Regions from separate parts of the Lysinibacillus sp. FSL M8-0216 genome, predicted to be linked through region 3. Evidence: riboswitches for the same ligand, from Rfam matches in the RefSeq annotation. Region 3 holds a riboswitch; each other region holds the start of a gene.
What was found. Region 3 has a riboswitch for S-adenosylmethionine ahead of MKX57_RS13560 (Na+/H+ antiporter NhaC family protein). Riboswitches for the same ligand answer to the same signal wherever they lie in the genome.

Region 1 (3,285 bases), 1.8 Mb from region 3:
GCAGAACTAGCAGAAGTTCCAAGATGGAGTTACTCTCGTATTTTTAAAGATATTACGGGGCAGATTCCTCTTCATTATTTAAATAGTATACGTATTGAAAAGGCCAAACAGTTATTAATGACAACTAATGATCGTGTCTTTGAAATTAGTCAGTCCATTGGCTTTAATAACGAATATTATTTTAATCGTCGTTTTAAAGAGCATGTAGGTATTTCCCCAGGGCAATATCGACGAAGTCAGAGCAATAATGTACGTGTATTTGCACCGTTCTTAGAGGACTTCTTTGTAGCTTTAGGGATTACACCCATTGCTCAATTCAGTCATTCCAAATGGGGAAAACAAGACTATTTAGGTTTGCAGGATGTTCCCGATATAGATGTACAGTTTGGAGAAGTGGATCGTCTCTTTCACTATAAACCAACTTTAATTATGTTAGATGCTGGTATAGAGCGTTGGGAAACTTGTCTTCATTTAAATAAGCTGGCCCCAATCTGTCACCTCAACCACCCTGGGGAGGACTGGCAATCGACTCTCTTTAAAATTGCTGATTTAACAGGGAAAACCTCTATGATGCAAGACATTATCATGGAATATGAGGATAAGGTACAGAAGGCTCGACGAATTCTCGGTAAATCCGTTTATGGGCAAAGTGTTGCATTTCTTCGCATTTCGTCCATTGGCATTACACTGTATGCTGGCCCTGAATGCGGCTATACAGGGCCAATCCTATATCGTGACTTGGGCTTAACGCCTCATCCATTAGTATGGAAAATACCGCTTAACCAGCGTAAAGCTCATCTGACATCAGATCAACTGCTACAGCTAGACGCTGATCATTTGTTTATCACCTTCGACAAGCAACACTCCATTTATGAGCATGAAGAGCGTACTATTTTAAAATCTTCTATGTGGAAAAACCTAAGAGCAGTTAAGAGCAGCTGTGTTTATGAGGTGGATTTTTTAACGTGGATGAATTATGGAATCCTATCACATAGCAAAAAAATAGATGATGTATTAAATGTTCTTGGCTAAAGAACGTAAAGGAAGCTGCCATGGCTTCCTTTTTTGTTTATGTAGCATATTATGTTTTACACTCCTGTACAGGACTATCTTTATCCAAACACCTAAAAAGATCATGATACATAAGATAAGATATCAGCTTTTGGATAGGAGGAATTGAATTGTATTATAATCCTTATCCGTATTTTGTTCACCCCTACCATTACCCAATACCATCGACAGCCCATCACCTTGCAGCTAGACCCTTTTCTCAACATTTAGCAATGCCGACCAGTAATAGTGCCTTTCCCCCTGTTGATACACAAAAATTAATATCTTCAGCTACGCGGATAAAGGCGATTATGCAGCAAGCACAATTACTTACGGATAAAATTGATAGCTCTCAACAATTTGCCCATGATTTAAAAAATGCTGCACAACTTTCAAATAAAACAGATGTCGAAAAATTGATTACATCCACAGGCATCACTACAAAATTCGAAACCAACTATACACCAGATAATTTTAGAATACAGCTTATGGATAGTGGTTGCTGTAGAGTAACGTTAATTTTGAATTGGTAAATAAAAATCTTAACCCTGTAATCCTATAAAAGTTGTAAACTATAAAAATATATGCTAAAGTATTTGTACTATTATTTCTGAAAATTCTTATATTCTATTTCTTATCAAGAGAGACGGAGGGATCGGCCCGATGAAGTCTCAGCAACCAGCTCAATCAGTATGGTGCTAATTCCTTTTGGCAAAATCTAAGCCTGAAAGATGAGAAGACGAACTACCCACGTATGATTCAGGGAGTCCTCTTCTATAGAGGACTCTTTTTTATTTACCATTACTTTTAGAAAGCAGGAAATTAAATGTCTAACGAACTTTTAGAAGCATTGCACTTACTAAAATCAAAACAATGGGTCGATTTGACACATACCTTCGGCCCACATTCACCTCATTTTTTTATGTTTGAAGATGCTAAATTTGAAACATTATTCTCGCATGATGACGGTTTTTTCGCACAGCAGTTTACTTTTCCCGGACAATATGGAACACATATTGACCCACCTATTCACTTTGTAAGAGATACTCGTTTTCTAGATGAACTAGAGCTAAAGGAGCTCGTTCTCCCGCTTATCGTTATTGATAAATCACAAGAGGCTACTAGTAATCATGACTTTACGCTCAGTGTCCAAGATATTCTAGAATTCGAGGCACAACATGGACAAATAGAAGAAGGTACTTTTGTGGCACTGCGAACAGATTGGAGTAAGCGTTGGCCCGATAAAGAAGCATTCAATAATAAAGATGTGGATGGCCATAATCATCTTCCAGGCTGGGGCTTGGAGGCATTACAATTTTTATTCAAGGAACGTAAAGTAAGTGCAATCGGTCATGAAACTTTTGATACCGATTCTGCTACTGATTTTCGTCAAAGCGGCAAATTGGATGGAGAATATTTTGTCCTTGATCAAGACACCTATCAAATTGAGCTTATGACTAATTTGGACAAGCTTCCTCCAAAAGGGGCTATTATTTTTAATATTGTACCTAAGCCTGAAAAAGCATCTGGATTCCCTGTTCGATCATTTGCCATTTTGCCATAATAAAAAGTCGGTACGAATCATACCGACTTTTACTTTTGTACGTTTCTTTTTTTCAATAAATAATAAACGATTAACATGACAAGGACAAACAGTAAGATGACATAAATACTGTAATGGGACAAATAGTAACCGACGAATCGCCACTTCTCCCCTAATACTTTTCCTAATGTTATAAATGTGAACGTCCAAATAAATGCTCCTGTATAAGCAAAGAATGCGAATTTCTTATAGGGATAATTATTAATAGCCGCAATATAAGCTGTCAGATGGCGTACACCTGGAATAAAATAGCCCACTATTAATAAAAAAGGACCTACTTTCGTAAACATTTTTTTAGTAAAATCAATTTTTTGCTCAGTTATATGAAATTTTGGCCCATATTTCTGCAAGAGCGGTAAGCCAAATCGGTGGCCGATATAGTAGCTTAAAGTAATACCTCCCATGGCGCCAATCAGGGCGCTTACTAACGCTGGGATATGTTCAAGACTTTCTCGATAAACACTATAGCCTACATAAGTTAAAAATACTTCATCAGGAAGTGGCAACCCAACAATGCCTCCAATTAGGATTACAATGATGCCAAAATACCCGTAATGTTCAATTAGAGATTGCACATGCTGCGCCATTTTCCGACCACCTAACACCTTTTCTATACAGTCATAACCGTATCC
Region 2 (3,285 bases), 1.0 Mb from region 3:
CTGTGCATAGTGTTATCCAAGGAGGCGAAGATGGCAATAAGAGATGATAATCGGCGCATTGAAGGTCTTGATTTTGCAAGAGCTCTCGCCATGTTTGGTATGTTCATTGTCAATTTTGGAGTCATAACGGGTTCTACAACGAATGGTTCAACATGGTTGATGGCCTTACAAAATCTATTTGAGGGGCGTGCCTCGGCCGTATTTGTCATGCTAGCAGGAATAGGAACAGCTTTAATGACTCGTCAGGCTAGAGAGACTAAGGACCCAATACTTCTTCGTAAGAATCGACTTACTTTGTGGAAGAGGTCGTTTTTGTTATTCGTGATAGGAATAGTCCTATATGCAGTAGGCTGGACAGGAGATATCTTACATTATTATGGCGTGTATATGTTTGTTGCCGCATGTTTGATTGCCCAATCCAAGAAAATGATGATGTTCATAATCGGTGTCATCCTCATCCTTTCACAATGGCTCCAAATTCAATTTAATTACTTCGCTGGGTGGCATCCAACATATGTATTACTAGAGTATCTTGATTTTTGGACACCGGCAGGATTTATAAGAAATTTGATGTTTAATGGCTATCATCCACTATTTCCCTGGATTTGTTTCTTTCTAACTGGCATGGTAATCGGCACATTAGATTTAACTAATCGTTCATTACGAAAAATCTTATTGGTGATGGGCTTATTGCTAGTCATAATGACGGAGACTTTTTCAACGATATTTATTAAGATGACAACGATCCATTTATTAGATGTAGAGAGTGCATTGTATTTATTTGATACGGGACCGATTCCACCGAATACGATGTATGTTCTATCTAACTCAGCGTCGGCAATTGTCCTTATCGTGGGCTCCATCTATCTTGTTGAGACATGTAAAAATAAAGTAATTGAAGCTTTGATCTTTACGGGACAATTGTCTTTAACGCATTATGTCGGCCATGTTTTTATTGGGATTGGAATATTAATTGTTTGCCAAAAGTTGGAGAATCAGACGCTTACCTTTTCCATGCTATATGCCTGCTGTTACTTTGTAGGATGTGTGCTTGTTTCTGTCTGGTGGAGAGCTAAACATCGTCGAGGTCCCCTTGAATTCTTGATGAGGAAATGGAGTTCGTAATAAATTAATGGATTGCCATCTATTTCTCGTTGATTAGGCATAAAATACTTTAGATATAGATAGTTTTCTAATCTAAAATAATCATTACAAAGTATTCAGCTAGGTTTTCTAATATTTTATATTGACAATCTTATTACAGAATTATAGAATTATTTTCAAGAAACGCAGTACTCTTATCAAGATAGGTGGAGGGACTTGGCCCAATGAAGCCTCGGCAACCGAAACATAGGTGCCACTTCCAACCGATGTATCTGAGAGATAGGAGGGGCTATCAATCAGTTTGATGCATTGGCCTCTTTTGTACAACAAGGATGAAAAAGAAGGGGTGTATCGTATGGCTCAGTCGGCAAAGGTAGAAGATAAGAAATTAGAGGCTATTGCAAAGGCCATTCAAAATCTTGAATTTGGTGAAGTGCATATTACGATTCAGGATGGTGTAATTGTTCAAATTAATAGGCTTGAAAAGCAGAGATTTCCTCAGAAGAAATAAAGGATCATTTCAGTTGAACGATGTGAAAAGGCCACCAATAAGCATGGTTTCCGTTGCTTACAAGTGGCCCTTTTTTTATGGCAATTAGCTATAGAAGCTTTTTGGAATCTGACCGATATGACGGCGATGATAGAGAAGGGGCTCCTTTTGAGAGTTTGTAATATCTAGCACCTGGCCAATAAAAATAGTATGATCACCTGCATCTATTTGCTGAAAGGATTTACATTGTAAAATAGCTGCTGTATCATGTAAAATCGGTAGTCCTAAAGAAGAAGTAGACCATTTTGCTTGAGCAAAGCGATCTGGGACTTTACTTGCAAATAATGTACATAATTGCTCTTGATCACTTGCTAAAATATTGACAGCGAATTTTTCCGCACTCATAAAGTAAGGATGGAGCTGAGATTTTTTATCAAGTGACCATAAAATAAGTAGTGGATCAATAGAAACAGATGCAAAAGAATTGACGGTTAAGCCAATTGGATTCGTTTCATGACAAGCTGTAACAACTGTTACACCTGTAGGATAGTTACCTAATGCCAATTTAAAAGCAGCAACATGATCTGTCATTCAAATCACCTCTTTATAGTTAGTAATAAATTAGTTAACGGAGTTAGTAGGTAAATTGCACTTTTTTCATACCATATAGTAACTCCTTTTCTTAAGTAAATATTAAATCAATTACACATCCAGGTAAAGCTAATGGGGGAAAGAAAGGGGAATTGCCATGACTTTATATTTTGATCATCTGGTACATCAAGTAGAATCACCGGAAAATATAAAGGTTTTCTTCAATAAACGAAATGTCCATACAGTGAACGGTGGTCAACACACGATGTGGGGGACTTACAATACGCTAAGTTATTTTGGCTTAAGCTATATTGAACAAATCGCTATTTATGATCGTGATTTATTTGAGCAAGCGGCCCTGTACCCATATTCCCTACATTATACGTTTAAACGTGATCGTGAGCGCCAAGGATTTTCACGAATTGCCTTGCGCACCAAAAATATTGAAGACGATGGTCAACGATTGCGTGCATTGGGCTATGAAGTATATGGTCCCGATGCTTGTAGCCGCACAAGACCAGACGGCACGATAATCGAATGGAAGCTATTGCATTTTGGCAGACCTGGCCTTTCAGTGGATTTTCCTTTCTTAATTGAATGGGCAGATGGAGATGAGGAGCGTTTGGCTCAATTAAAGGCTAGTGGCGCGATTGATGAAAAACAAGCCATTACAATGGAATCCATTCAGTTTTTTGTCAAGGATGTGGAGGAGACGGTGCAGCTTTGGCAGAAAGTATTACAACTACCCGAGTTTGAGCAGCATGAGCAGTTTATGTCTCTACAGCTAGCGAATATGCGCTTGGATTTTTATGAGGAAGCCTCAGCATCTAGCATGACGCTCGGTCATTTAAAAGAAGGGCCAATCGGTGTAACATTAAAGGATCCACACCGAACAAAGGAAACATTAGTGTGTCCAGGTGCTTTTTATTGGATTAATAAATAAATTAAAAATCCACTTCAATCGTTGAAGTGGATTTTTATGTGCAAACATGCAAAAAGTGGATTGAGCCATTTTCAAATACTTCATCCACTTACTATATTCTAGCTTATAATTTTACAACATTTGATGCTTGCGGGCCGCGATTGCCTTCCACAACATC
Region 3 (3,285 bases):
TCAAATTGAGAAGCGGAAAATTGAATGTCCTCAATCGGTATTTGCAAATAGGAAATAAAAGGATCATCCGTTTTTTCCTGAGCTTTTTCCAGCATTTTTTCAGATATATCCACACCAATCACTGATTTTGCCTGTTGTGCGCGCGCATATCGACAATGCCACCCGAAACCACATCCTAAATCAAGCACATGTTTATTTTTCAAATCAGGTAAAAGTGTTTTTAATACATGCCACTCTCCTGCGGCGTCCAGCCCTTGAACAGAACGTGGCATTTTTTCGTAAGCAGAAAAGAATTGCATATCATCATATTTATTTTGCTTCATCGTTTAAACATCTCCTATAATTAAGCTAGCCTCCTACATATCCTTGGTGATCTAGGAGGCTAGCTATCTTCTTCTAACCATGGTTTTCACCCCTATAATAGCTTTTCAAAACCATTCAAGAATACATAAAAAGTAAAGTACAAAAAGAGTAATCCTGAAATAAACGAAACTATTTGCATAAGCCTTTTCCCATTATTTTACCACCGATGCTACTTAAATATGAAAGGATTAGCCCCCAAAGGATTGAAACGGTGATAAATCCGAAGAAGAAGGGAGGTAAGCTTTTAGTTGCTGAATGTCCAATAGTTGTACCACCTACTATACTTCCACCAACCGTTGGGAATCAACGATTGCAGTCGTTGCTGAAACTACTAGCCAAACACCAGTAAAAAATAAGCCCATAATGATTTCTTTTCAATCGCTGCTCCATGACTCTAATTTTTTGCATGCAAACGTATCTCGGAAAGCTTGGAAGGTTAAAGGGCCAAGCATGATAGTACCGCCAATCCATAAAATGAATTGGAATATTGTACTAGATTGTACTAGAAAGGCTATTCCCAAAACCTATAGTACAGCGTACACCATGTCACCAACAGCACAACCTAAAGAAAAGATAAATGCAGGGTAAAAGCCTTTTGTCAGCCCTGTTCGAATTAAACTTAAATTTCCTGTTTCTAGTTCAAAAGCCAATTAAAAAAACAAAAATAAAAAGTTGTTGGGCTTTCATTTGTCATCTCACCCATCATAGAATTTTTTTATTCAAAAAAGGTTAGATAACTGTTAGTATTCGTTCAAGCAAATAGGGGGAATCGTTTTGTTAAAAACAGTACAAATTATTTTATCAATAATAGGCATCACGCTTTCCATTTACGGATTTATGACACATGATTATCGGCTAAACTTTTTAATGATCCTTTTTCTAGGTTTATTTATGTTAACATTAGGAATTAATGAATTTCGGAGAGAGAGAAAATTATATGGTTGGTTTTTAGTCGGGGTATTTATATTTTCGATCTATGTGTCCATTCAAAGCTTCGTATTCGTATAAAAAGTTGAATTTCGCACTTGATAATAGTCGTGGGATTTTTTTACAATTAAAAACATGTTGCAATTATGGATGTTTTATTTTAGTATTTTAATATTGTGTAAAAAATATAATATTTTTTCTTCTTATCAAGAGAGATGGAGGGACTGGCCCGATGAAATCTCGGCAGCGGAACTATTAAGTTACTGTGCCAAATCCAGCAAGCAATGTTCTTGATAGATAAGAGGAGCGTTTTAACTATAAGGGCTCTTCTTGTTATTTCAAGATGAGGCCTTTTTTATGGTGAAAAAATAAAAAATAGGGCTGATTTTTAATTTTTGGAGGTAGACAATGAAGAAAGAGAATCCATGGGCGCTAATCCCATTTGTTATTTTTATGATTTTATTTATTGGTTCAGGGATTATAATGGGTGATTTTTATGCCTTTCCTGTCATTGTAGCCATCAGCATTTCGGGTGCTGTAGCTCTAGCGATGAATCGAAAAGAATCGTTTTCCCGAAAGGTTGATATTTTTTGCCAAGGTGCCGGAAATTTAAATGTCATGCTGATGGTTATTATTTTTCTATTAGCAGGGGCATTTTCAGAGGTAGCGAAGGGAATGGGGGCTGTAGATTCCACTGTTAACTTTGCTTTATCGGTTATACCGCAAAACCTGGTTGTCGTAGGCTTATTCATCATTGCCTGTTTCATCTCTCTATCCATGGGCACATCAGTGGGGACGATTGTTGCGCTGGCGCCAATTGGAGTTGGAATAAGCGATCTTACGGAGCTACCTATTGCTTTAGTGATGGCAGCGGTTGTAGGCGGTTCGATGTTTGGTGATAATTTATCTTTTATTTCAGATACTACTATTACTGCAGTTCGTTCACAAGGCGCACAAATGAAGGACAAATTTAAGGTCAATTTTTGGATTGTATTGCCGGCAGCTATTATCACAAGTATTATTTTAGGGTTTATGACATCCGGGGGGACAGCCCAAGTAGAGCATCTAAGCTATAATTGGATAAAAATTATTCCCTATGTTTTAGTTATTATTTTAGCGTTATCTGGAATGAATGTTTTCCTCGTTCTTGCATTAGGGATTGTTCTCGCCGGTGCTGTTGGCTTAGCAGATGGCAGCTATCACATAATGAGCCTTATACAAAAGATTGGTGAAGGAATGGAAGGGATGTATGAAATCGCCTTTCTGGCTATATTAATAGCTGGAATGGTGGAAGTTATTAAATTTAATGGGGGAATTGACTTTTTACTCCGTCTTGTAACGCGCAGGATTAAATCGCAGAAGGGTGCTGAATTTGGTATAGCTGGTCTTGTGGGTCTAACTAATTTATCTACGGCCAATAATACAATTGCTATTCTAATTGCCGGGCCACTTGCCAAAAATATTGCTGACCAGTATGAGATTGAGCCGAGAAAGTCTGCAAGTATTTTAGATATTTTCTCTTGTACAGTCCAAGGTCTTCTCCCATACGGAGCCCAATTTCTTGTAGCCGCAAGCGTAGCCAAAATTTCGCCAGTGAGTATCTTGCCGTACTCTTTCTACCCAATTCTTATTGGTATTTGTGGTATGATAGCGATATTCATTGGGTACCCGAAAAAAAAGAAAGCCTAAACTTTTACTACTGAAAATTAAACATGAACGACGAAAGTAGCTCAATCTAAATAAAGATCAGCAAGCTGGTTATTTCAGACTGTAGACAAAAGCCATCGAGTAGTTTGATATGCTCCCTATTAGGTAGACAGATTAAAAAATAAAATCTGTTTATCTAAAGGGAGCATTTTTTTGTGGTGAAGTTAATATCCACTCCAGATTGGAACGAAGGGCGAGGGTGCAGTTCGACCCCGCCCATGGAAAGCTGGAAATCAATCAACGGCTTTACTTTATTTTAAAGTTAATAAATTTCAATAAGAATCAGAC

Region 1: it holds a riboswitch for S-adenosylmethionine, as region 3 does, so the genes downstream of both, MKX57_RS22585 (cyclase family protein) here and MKX57_RS13560 (Na+/H+ antiporter NhaC family protein) in region 3, are expected to answer to the same signal.
Region 2: it holds a riboswitch for S-adenosylmethionine, as region 3 does, so the genes downstream of both, MKX57_RS08215 (YezD family protein) here and MKX57_RS13560 (Na+/H+ antiporter NhaC family protein) in region 3, are expected to answer to the same signal.

What each region holds. Positions count from the first base shown of each region.
Region 1 covers NZ_CP152007.1:4,537,564-4,540,848, forward strand. The annotation lists gene MKX57_RS22575 (helix-turn-helix domain-containing protein) at 1-1,032, shown strand, start outside; gene MKX57_RS22580 (hypothetical protein) at 1,182-1,583, shown strand; SAM riboswitch class I at 1,682-1,788, shown strand; gene MKX57_RS22585 (cyclase family protein) at 1,877-2,614, shown strand; gene MKX57_RS22590 (DedA family protein) at 2,644-3,240, opposite strand.
Region 2 covers NZ_CP152007.1:1,744,557-1,747,841, forward strand. The annotation lists gene MKX57_RS08205 (TetR/AcrR family transcriptional regulator) at 1-47, shown strand, start outside; gene MKX57_RS08210 (heparan-alpha-glucosaminide N-acetyltransferase domain-containing protein) at 31-1,125, shown strand; SAM riboswitch class I at 1,296-1,390, shown strand; gene MKX57_RS08215 (YezD family protein) at 1,460-1,615, shown strand; gene MKX57_RS08220 (flavin reductase family protein) at 1,700-2,185, opposite strand; gene MKX57_RS08225 (VOC family protein) at 2,343-3,128, shown strand; gene MKX57_RS08230 (cold-shock protein) at 3,232-3,285, opposite strand, start outside.
Region 3 covers NZ_CP152007.1:2,756,485-2,759,769, reverse strand. The annotation lists gene MKX57_RS13570 (class I SAM-dependent methyltransferase) at 1-323, opposite strand, end outside; gene MKX57_RS13565 (DUF3953 domain-containing protein) at 1,138-1,371, shown strand; SAM riboswitch class I at 1,491-1,594, shown strand; gene MKX57_RS13560 (Na+/H+ antiporter NhaC family protein) at 1,699-2,979, shown strand.